Regions from separate parts of the Arthrobacter sp. 05L421 genome, predicted to be linked through region 3. Evidence: riboswitches for the same ligand, from Rfam matches in the RefSeq annotation. Region 3 holds a riboswitch; each other region holds the start of a gene.
What was found. A riboswitch is a leader RNA that binds a small molecule or an ion and turns the genes downstream of it on or off. The one in region 3 is predicted to bind cyclic di-AMP.

Region 1 (3,266 bases), on a different contig from region 3:
CGAGAGTCGGTGCATGCGCCCGTTGATTCCCCTGCGATCGAGCCAGCGCAGGACGAAGTAGAGCACCACCGCGCAGCCGGTCACTGCGAGCACGCCCAGTGCCGCGCGGCCTGCGTGGGGCGGGTCCACGAGGAGCGGCAACGCCACAATGCAGGCTAAGTCGGCGATGGCCACCTGCGCGGTCATGGCGATGACATGGGGTCCGCCGAGGCGCAGGGAATCGATGATCGGAAGGACCAAGGCGGCCGACGAGGAGGCCAGCAGCACTGCGTAGAGGGGAGCATGTCCAGTTCCGAAGAGCAGGCCGATGCCGGTGGCGACCGCCACCGCTGCCGCTGCGGCCGCAATGGCCCGGCGGGAGCCATGGCCAAGGGCGGAGCGGATCTGCGGATCCCTCACGGGAACATGGGTTCCGGCCACAAACATCATCAGCGCGAATCCGATGTTGGCCAGCAGGGTAAACGTCGGGTCTGTGGGGTCCACGAGGGCCAGGCCTGAACGTCCGATCGCGATGCCGGCCAGCAGTTCGCCCAGCACCACCGGCAGCCGCCAGCGCACCGGCAGAGCCAGCAGGGGGCCAGCGAGGGCGACGACGGCAATCAGCGCCAGGGACAGGAATGTCACGGCTCGCCGCTGCTCTCCTGCGCCGGGCCTGACCGCCGCTCCACCACCGCGTAGGCCTTGCCGTCCAGGAAGGCCCAGTCGTTGACAACCATGTACCCGAGCGCATCCACCCGATCATTGAGGACGTGCTCGTCGAAGCCGCCGTCGCGCGGTTCCGCGTCCCACGTGGTCACGCGGACGTCCTGGCCGTCCAGGATCAGCAGCTCGGTGTTGACGTCGAAATCTTCCTGGGGCTGAGTGCTCAGCTGGCAGATGGCGACACAGTGGCTGTTCATTTCGGGCCTCCGCTCAGGCGTGGTGCTGATGGCATCATCCTACGTTCGGATGCGGCGCCGCCCCATGGGCAATTGCGGGACCGTACTGTGGCCGCCGTTACCTGAATGTGACATTTACATCCGGTTCGGGTTACGGTGGATAGGCGCCTGTTGTCTCCGATACGGGCGCTCCCCAGCCGATTGCCTAACTCTGCCGCGGCCCGGGGATAACTCGCATCAACTACCGGCAGAGACGGGGAAACCACATTTGGCCTGCTGATGACGCAGGTCTTGGGGTGAAGCCGCACAGTGCCCGCAGTGACGGGCCCGGGAGTGCGGCCGGGTGACTCCCATCCGAATCCGACAGCTCACCTCGCAGGCACTGGGAGAGGCTACACTCATGTCTTCAATCAATACTTTTGCGCGCCATGCCGCCGTCTTCGCCGCCGCATCCGGCCTGGTCCTCACCAGCGGAATGGCAGCCAACGCAGCTGCAGCACCTGCGCAGCGCGACTCCGCTCCGGCGTCCAAAGTGGACGTCAACGCGCTGGTCAGTGCGCCCGTCAACGCTGATTCAAGCGTCAAGATCAGCTTTGACCGCCCGGCGGTAGCTACCGTCGCAGCACCGGTGATCGAAAAGCCCGTTGCCGTGGCGACGGCTCCCGCCGCAGCCCCCGCCGCAGCCCACGCCGTTGCCCCTGCTGCAGCGCCTGCAGCAGCACCGGCCGCAGCACCCAAGGCAACCATCAAGGTGCAGTCCGCTCCGGCCGCAGCGCATGCCGCGGCGCCGGCTGCCGGCGGACGCAACGCCATCATGCTCTCGGCCGCCTACAGCCAGGTGGGCATCACCCAGGACTGCACCGCCATGGTGGAAAAGGCCCTTGGCGCCGCGGGCAAGCCCGTCGGTGACATCGGTCCCCGGGCCTTCCTTGGCCTCGGAACCGTCGTTTCGACCCCGAAGCCCGGCGACATGGTGGTCCAGTCCGGTCACGTTGGCATCTACGCCGGCAACGGCCAGGTGGTCAGTGGCGGGATGAACGGGAAGAACCAGACGATGGTCCACCCGCTGTCCTGGCTGACCGCGACCGGCGGCGTGACCTTCGTCCGCGCCTAAGCTGTACGGCCCCTTCCAGGGCTATACAGTCCGGAAAGACCGGCGATCGATTCCCTTGGGGGCAAATCGATCGCCGGTCTTTTCTGTGCATATGGTTCTCAGGGATTCACGCGCCCGGCCAACGGCAGCGTCAATTTCATGACCGTGCCCTCGGCACCCGTCGCGGCCACCTCGACGGTCCCCCCGGCAGCGACGGCGATCTCCCGGACCAAGGCCAGGCCGATCCCAAAGCTCCGCTGTCCCTGTGAACCGTCAGTGCTGGCGGTCCGCACGAAGCGGTCAAAGATTCGGGCCTGATCGACGCCGGTGATGCCGGTCCCGGTGTCCGCCACCGTGATGACGGCGCGGCTCTGCTCGATCGACGTCGTGATGGACACGCGGCCGCCCTCAGGGGTGTGGGCAAGGGCGTTGTCCGCCAGGGCCAGTACGGCACGGCGCAGTGCATCCTTCTCGATCCGGGCCAGCGGCCGGGCATCGGCCACGAAATCCAGGCGCACTCTGCGCTGGTCCGCGACCTGCTGGAGGCTCCCTGCGACGCTGGCGGCGGCGTCGGCAAGGTCGGCAGGCGGTGCGGAGCGGTCCGGGGCTTCCGTGGTTGCTGCGAGGAGGAGTTCGTTGACAATCCCGGTCAGCGTTGCTGCGTCCTCTCGGATCCTGGCAAGGTCTTGGCCTTGCCTGGAGCCGGGCACGGTGTTGCGCTGGGCAAGCTGGATCCTGGTGTCCAGGATGGTTAAGGGTGTGCGCAATTCGTGGCTCGCATCCTGGACGAAGCGCCGTTGCCTGGCCAGGGCATCACCGAGGGGGCGGATGGCGCTGCGCGCGCTGAGCCACCCGACGATGCCGGCCAGCAAGATTCCCGCCACCCCGGCGATGACCATGGCTTCGAGCACATCTTTGGAATCCAAGTATGCGTAGGCCGTCCCGGCCGCCGCAGAGCCTGGCACTTCGGGATGGGCCAGTTGATTCAGGAGGTAAAGCGCCGTGGCGGCGAGCAGCCCGATGACCATGACCGCGCACGCGCCGCTGATCCGCAACGCGACCTTGAGCGAGGCCTTGCGCAGGATGGAGTAGTCCGGATTTCCGCCGGTTCCGCCGTTACTCATCAGCCTCGCCGATCTGGTAGCCGAGGCCGTGCACCGTGCGGATGACGGCCTTGGAGATCTTCCGGCGCAGGTGGTGAACATACGTATCGATCACGCCGGGCTGATCCGAGGCGTGGAAGTACGCCGTGAGGAGTTCGTCCCGGGTGAAGACGCGGTCCGGTTCTGCGGCCA
Region 2 (3,266 bases), on a different contig from region 3:
GTGGGGCTGTTCAGCTATGCCTCCATGGACCTGTTCCTCACCCGACAGCTCGATGACCAGCTCAGCAGTGCCTCCCGCCGCTCGAACGACTTCGGCCGTCCCGTGGCCGGCAACCCGTCCGGCCGCCCCGACCCCCTCGAAGCCAGGGGGCAGGGCGTCGGGACGCTGAACGCCCGCATCGAGGACGGTGAGGTCAGTAGAGCCGGCTTCCTGGCCGGGGACGCCACTCGCAAGAGCCTCTCCCCCGACGACAACGCGGCCCTCCTGGCGCTCACCCCGAACGGTGTGCCCGTGGACCGGACCCTCTCGGCCGGGGCGTACCGGCTCACCGCCGTGCGGGCACCCTATGGCGACGTGATTGTCACCGGACTTCCGCTGGCAGAAAAGGACAGCACCCTGACCTCGTTGGTCTGGACCATGGTGGTGGTCTCCGCCGGCGGACTCGTGCTGATCGGTCTTGCCGGTACGGCCCTGATCCGGCGGACCATGAAGCCGCTGGAACAGCTCTCCGAAGTGGCCACCAAGGTCTCCCGCCTCCCGCTGGACGCTGGCGAGGTGGCGCTCGGAGTGCGCGTCCCGGCGTCTGCGGCCCATCGCGGAACAGAGGTGGGCAGCGTGGGCTACGCGCTGAACAAGATGCTGGACAACGTCTCCAACGCTCTCGAGGCGCGGCAGGAGAGCGAGATGAAGGTGCGGCAGTTCGTCGCCGACGCCTCGCACGAACTCCGCACCCCGCTGACAGCCATCCGCGGTTACACGGAGCTGATGCGGATGACCGAGCATTTCACCCCCGACGGCGAGAGATCCCTCGCCCGAGTGCAAAGCCAGTCCGAGCGGATGACCACCCTGGTGGAGGACCTGCTGTTGCTGGCGCGCCTGGACGAGGGACAGCCGCTCAAGATCTCCGACGTCGATCTCACGCAGCTGGCCATCGAGACGGTGAGCGACGAGAAAGTCATGGCCCCGGACCGCATCTGGCAGCTGGAACTTCCGGCGGAGCCCGTGGTGGTGCGCGGTGACGCGCCCCAGCTGCATCAGGTCCTCGCCAACCTCCTGTCCAATGCACGCAAACACACGGCTCCCGGCACCAAGGTGGTCACGGGTGTCATGCGTTCGGCTGACGGAAGCGCCGTGGTCACCGTGACGGACAACGGCAACGGCATCGCCCCGGAATTCGTTGGGCGGGTCTTCGCCCGCTTCGCACGGGCCGACGCCGCGCGGACCAATCCCGCAGCCAGCGCCGCAGCTAACCCTGTGGCCGCGACGGCGGGGGCCCGGTCCGGGGCCGCCGCAGGCTCGGTTTCCGGCACGGATTCTGGTGCCGTTTATGGTGCTGTTTCTGGTGCCGCTGGCGTTCCGGCGACCGGAAGCCGCCGTCCGGGCACGGCGACTGCCGCGCCGACCTCCGAGGGAACGAGCGGGTTGGGTTTGTCCATTGTCCAGTCGATCGTGGAGGCCCACGGAGGGACCGTCGAAGTCACGTCCCGGCCGGGCCGCACGGAGTTCGCCGTGCGGCTGCCCGCGGCGCCGCCGTCGGTGTAGCCAACCACGCGAACCGCAGTTCGGTCGCCGCCGGGGTTCCGGCGCAAGCCGACACCCCGCCACTGTGACTCCTGTTACCAAAATGTGACTTAAGCGCCGGGGTCCTGTAGCGTCTTAGGAGTGCGCTGCCATTGGTGCCGCATATCCGGATGGACGCCAAACTCTGCCGCTTCCCGGATTCCGCTAGACCAGGCAGAGGCGGGGGACCCAGAGTTCCCGGGCATTCTGCATTTCATGCGCCCTCGGGGTGAAGCCGACACGTGATGTTCCGTGCGGCCGGATGACCTCATCCGAACCCGACAGCTAACTTCGCCGGCGTTGAGAGGCCATCATCATGACTGAATTCCAGGTACAGCCGCGCCCTGACGGCGATTCCCATTCCGGCTCCACCAAGTCGCGCCACCGCGCCGAACCGGCCACGCAGGCATCCGCCCTGTCCAGGCTGGCCACCGGGCTCGGCATCACAGGCCGCCGCGCCGCCGTCATCACCGCCGCCTGCGCCATGCTGGTGGGGGGTGGCGCCGCCGCCCAGGCGGCAGAGCCGGGCGCCCACACGGCAAGGGTTGGGAGCCAAACGGCCACGAGCGCCGACCCGCTGGCCAAGCTCAACTTCGAACGAGTCGAGGTCGCTGCGCCCACGGCGACAGTAGACAACAGCGTGGCAGCCAAGGCCCCGGCGGCTAAGCCCGCCAAAGCACCCGCAGCGGCTCCCGCCAAGGCCCCGGCTCCTGCAGCCGCTCCCGCCAAGGCGCCCGCACCCGCCAAGGCCCCGGCTCCTGCGGCCGCTCCCGCCAAGGCCCCCGCACCCGCCAAGGCCCCGGTCGCCATCGACGACCCCGCCGGCGCCCAGGCCTACGCCGCGGCCCAGCTGGGCAGCTATGGCTGGGCACCTAACGAGATGCAGTGCCTGCAGAAGCTCTGGACCAAGGAATCGGACTGGAAGACGACTGCCACCAACGCCAGCAGCGGCGCCTACGGCGTGGTCCAGTCCCTGCCCGCCTCGAAGATGGCGAGCGCCGGCGCCGACTACAGGACCAACTACCGAACCCAGATCAATTGGGGCCTGAATTACGTCAAGGAACGCTACGGCTCCCCCTGCGGCGCCCTGAACTTCCACTACGCGCACAACTGGTACTAAACCGGCAGTAGCGGCCCACTAAAGGAGGCCCCGGATCCACAGGCGGGTTCTAGCGGTCGTTGCAACACCCAGACTTTTGGGAGTTGCAACGACCCTGGTTCGTTTAAGCGGGGATTCATCCCGGCCCGTGCGGTATGGGCAGGATCAGAAGAAGGCGTTTTTCGAGGTCTTTGACCGTTTGGGGAGCACGACGGCGGCCGCTAGGGATCTCGGTTTCAATGCCGCGACATGTGCCAGCTGGGTCCGCCTGGCCGGGCTGAGGAGCCGCGGGAATGGGAACTGATCCGGGACCTGTCCGCGGCCGGTTCTTCCATGAGGGCGATCGCGCAGGCGATGGGACGGGCGCCCTCGACCAGCAGCCGGGAACTGGGGCGCAACAGCGATCCCCGTTTCGGTTACCTGCCCCACGGCGCACAGCGGCAAGCCGCTGCCCGCCGGGCACGTCCCAAAACGGCCAAACTGGTGGCCGACCCGGCGCTGCGGGAGTCCCTCCTGCCCAGATGCGGAATCGATGCAATGCTGAGAAATCCCTGAGCCAACGGCTGCCGTGCGTCGCGGCGATTGGTAGGTGCTGAAGGAGCTTCGA
Region 3 (3,266 bases):
ATAGACGTCGACGCCGGCCTCCGCCCGGGCGGAGGGGCGGGTGCCGGGTTCGGCCGTGATGATGGAGGACTCGGCGAGGAATGGCGCCTTGTTGGTGGCCGAGGCAAATTTCGAGCCGAACTCACCAAAGGACAGGTGCTGCGCCTTGGTCTCCACGAGTCCGAAGCTGGCAATGTCCCAGAACGCGGTGGAACCGCCCACGCCGAGCACCACTTCGTACCCTTCGGGCGCGCGGAAGAATGCGCTGAGGCCGCTGCGTACCGAGCCGACCAGGTTCTTTACCGGTGCCTGGCGGTGCGAAGTCCCCAGCAGCTTCGCCGATGCGGCAAGGGCGTCCAGCTGTTCCGGTCGGACTTTGGACGGACCGGCGCCGAACCGTCCGTCCTTGGGCAGGAGGTTGGCGGGGATCGTGATGCTGGTGTTGCTCACAGTGGCTCCAATATTCGGCTGGTTCGTGGCGTGGCTGAGAGGTGGCCTGGCAGGGATGGCTACATCGGACACCCCTTTTCATTCTTCCTGTTTTATTCTGCCTGACAGCCCACTGCGATTCGGAAATAGCCCTGTCATAGTCCGGTCATTGAGACGCCCGGAAACGGCCGGACTGCGGCACCGGGAGGGCAGCCCCGGTCCGAACGAAATATTATCCGGAGTAATTCAAAATAGGCTAGGCTGGCATGCGAACGTACGGCGGTTCTCGCCAGGGCGCATCCTGCATGCAGCCCGCACGCGGTACGGTGGGAATGACGCTAGGACTGCGCTCGAGGAGCTGAGCTGAATGACGGATCTGATCGATACCACGGAGATGTATCTTCGGACCATTCTGGAACTTGAAGAAGAAAACATCGTTGCCCTCCGCGCCCGCATCGCCGAACGGCTCCGCCACTCCGGCCCCACTGTTTCCCAGACCATCGGCCGCATGGAACGTGACGGGCTTGTGGTTGTTTCGGGCGACCGGCATCTTGAACTGACCGAAACAGGGCGGAAACGCGCAATCGGCGTCATGCGCAAGCACCGCCTTGCGGAGCGCCTGCTCGCGGACGTGATCGGACTCGACTGGGCCTACGTCCATGAGGAAGCGTGCCGCTGGGAGCATGTCATGAGCGAACGCGTCGAGCGCAGAATCTTCGAGATGCTCGACCACCCGACCGTTTCGCCCTACGGAAACCCCATTCCGGGGCTTGCGGATCTTGGTGGTGTGCCCAATGGTGCCCCCACGGATAGGGCCGTGAACCTGCTGGAGGCCATGGCCGGCTACGGTGCTGGTTCGCGGATCACGGTCAACCGGCTCGCGGAACCGATCCAGGTGGAGCCGGAGCTTCTCACCCAGCTCGACGAGGGTGGAATCCGCCCCGGTGCCCTTCTCTCGCTGGAGCGGGTGGGGGAGTACATCTCGGTCCGCGTCCCCGATATCGAGGGCGCCCTGGAGCTGCCGCCCGAGGTTGCCGCGCACGTCTTTGTAACTGTGGCCTGACCAGCAATAACTCGTCGGTCATGGGACGACCCATGAGTTCTGCACAATTGCGATTACGGATTTATTACCGGGCGGCTTAATCGCCTATAGTTAGTGGCCAGTACCGATACCAAAGCGTTACCTGATCCGAAGCCGAGCCCTGCCAGCGGATCAGTCGCGGAACCATCTCCTGGCAGGGGCGGGGGAACCACTTTCGGCTGCTACTTCAGCAGCCTTGGGGTGAAGTCCGTCAGCGGCAAGCAGCTTCCACCGAAGGATCCCCTGGGATGCCCCTGTGCCTGGCTGCTTGCAACGGCGGACCGGGTCTTTGATCTCTCTGACCCGAATCCGACAGCTAACTTCGCAGGCTCTCCAGAGAGGAACCGTTCTTGACCACCCAGACCGCCAGGGGCCGTCGCCGCGCGACCGGTCCCGCTCCGGAGCCGCGTCCCGTCGTCGAGCATATGGCCGAACGCCCGCGCGACGCGCACCGCGATGAACGGCGTCGCCGGCGCAGTCCGTTCCGCCAGGTAACGGAGTTTGCCTCGGCCAGCGGGGTCGGCCAGAAGGCCGGTATTGCCCTGGCCGCAACCGGTCTGGTTCTTACGGTGACGGTCCCCGTCACGAGCCCGGTGATGGCCTCCAACACCGCCGGATCCGGCGCTCTGTCCGCTGCCGTGCAGCCGGATGTCACGGCCGCCGCGGCCGCAAAGGTCGACTTCAGCCGGACCGCCGTCACCACTAAGGGCGACCCGGATGGGAAGCTAAAGCAGCTGCTCAGCGCCCAGTCTGTGGGCAGTATCACTCGCGCGGCTTCGGCAGGCACCCTTGGCGCGCCGCTGGATCATCTGGTCACGGCTTCGCCCTTCGGCTACCGTGTCAGCCCGATCACCGGGGGCGCGGGGGAGTTCCACCGCGGCCAGGATTTCGCTGCCCAGTGCGGCACGGCGGTCCATGCGGCTGCCAGCGGCACCGTGACGTTCAACGGATGGCATCCCTTCGGCGGTGGAAACCGGGTGGTCATTGACCACGGCAACGGCCTGGGGACCACGTACAACCACCTTTCCTCGGCCTCGGTCAAGGTCGGCCAGAAGGTGTCGCGCGGTGACGTCATCGCGATGAGCGGGACCACCGGCGCCTCCACGGGCTGCCACCTCCACTTTGAAGTGATGGTCAACGGCGACGTCGTTGACCCCCTCGGCTGGCTCTAAATAGACGATGGGCCGCTCTCAAGTGCTTGTGACACGCCGTGATCTGAATGTGACATTGGGCCCGGACTCCTGTAGGGTTTGAAGCACGCCAACTTTTCCGAAGTTGGCGCTCTTGAGTGGATTGCCTAGCTCTGCCACCGCTCAAGGTCCGTTCGCATTACATCGTCTGGCAGGGGCGGGGGAACCAATTTTGGCCTTCGAAAGAAGGCCTTGGGGTTAAGTCGCAAAGCTTCCCAGGAAGCAGCGCGGCCGGGTGACTCCCATCCGAATCCGACAGCTCACCTCGTAGGCATTGGGAGAGGCTACTTTCGTGTCTTCACGCCACAATTCTGCGCGCATGCGCACCGGCGAGGTTCTTTCGAGCCCGCTGGAATCCACATCACGTGCCGCCCTTGTCGGCGCCCGGATTGGATCACGTTCCGCAGGCTCAATCTCTACCGAGTCCGGACCGCATGCAGTTTCCGCTTTTGGCGCGTCTTCGCAGTACACCCTTCGCTAAGTAACCCATTTCGGGGCGATCCGGCGTACCCCCAAGATGCCGGAGCGTCCTCAAACCGTGCCCGAAAGCGCGCGGTCCAAGGATCACGAAAGAGAGAACTTAATGA

Region 1: another riboswitch for cyclic di-AMP. It lies ahead of AC1DKQ_RS18905 (hypothetical protein); the one in region 3 lies ahead of AC1DKQ_RS11490 (M23 family metallopeptidase).
Region 2: another riboswitch for cyclic di-AMP. It lies ahead of AC1DKQ_RS21535 (aggregation-promoting factor C-terminal-like domain-containing protein); the one in region 3 lies ahead of AC1DKQ_RS11490 (M23 family metallopeptidase).

Annotation. Positions count from the first base shown of each region.
Region 1 is NZ_JBFTOC010000021.1:48,597-51,862, reverse strand. It holds gene AC1DKQ_RS18915 (cation:proton antiporter) at 1-624, opposite strand, end outside; gene AC1DKQ_RS18910 (hypothetical protein) at 621-899, opposite strand; cyclic di-AMP (ydaO/yuaA leader) riboswitch at 1,081-1,270, shown strand; gene AC1DKQ_RS18905 (hypothetical protein) at 1,279-1,992, shown strand; gene AC1DKQ_RS18900 (sensor histidine kinase) at 2,091-3,095, opposite strand; gene AC1DKQ_RS18895 (response regulator transcription factor) at 3,088-3,266, opposite strand, start outside.
Region 2 is NZ_JBFTOC010000035.1:2,617-5,882, reverse strand. It holds gene AC1DKQ_RS21540 (sensor histidine kinase) at 1-1,542, shown strand, start outside; cyclic di-AMP (ydaO/yuaA leader) riboswitch at 1,714-1,872, shown strand; gene AC1DKQ_RS21535 (aggregation-promoting factor C-terminal-like domain-containing protein) at 1,877-2,680, shown strand; partial or broken gene AC1DKQ_RS21530 (helix-turn-helix domain-containing protein) at 2,951-3,181, shown strand.
Region 3 is NZ_JBFTOC010000008.1:94,636-97,901, reverse strand. It holds gene serC (phosphoserine transaminase) at 1-429, opposite strand, end outside; gene AC1DKQ_RS11495 (iron-dependent transcriptional repressor DtxR) at 776-1,471, shown strand; cyclic di-AMP (ydaO/yuaA leader) riboswitch at 1,622-1,835, shown strand; gene AC1DKQ_RS11490 (M23 family metallopeptidase) at 1,840-2,661, shown strand; cyclic di-AMP (ydaO/yuaA leader) riboswitch at 2,798-2,967, shown strand; gene AC1DKQ_RS11485 (NlpC/P60 family protein) at 3,263-3,266, shown strand, end outside.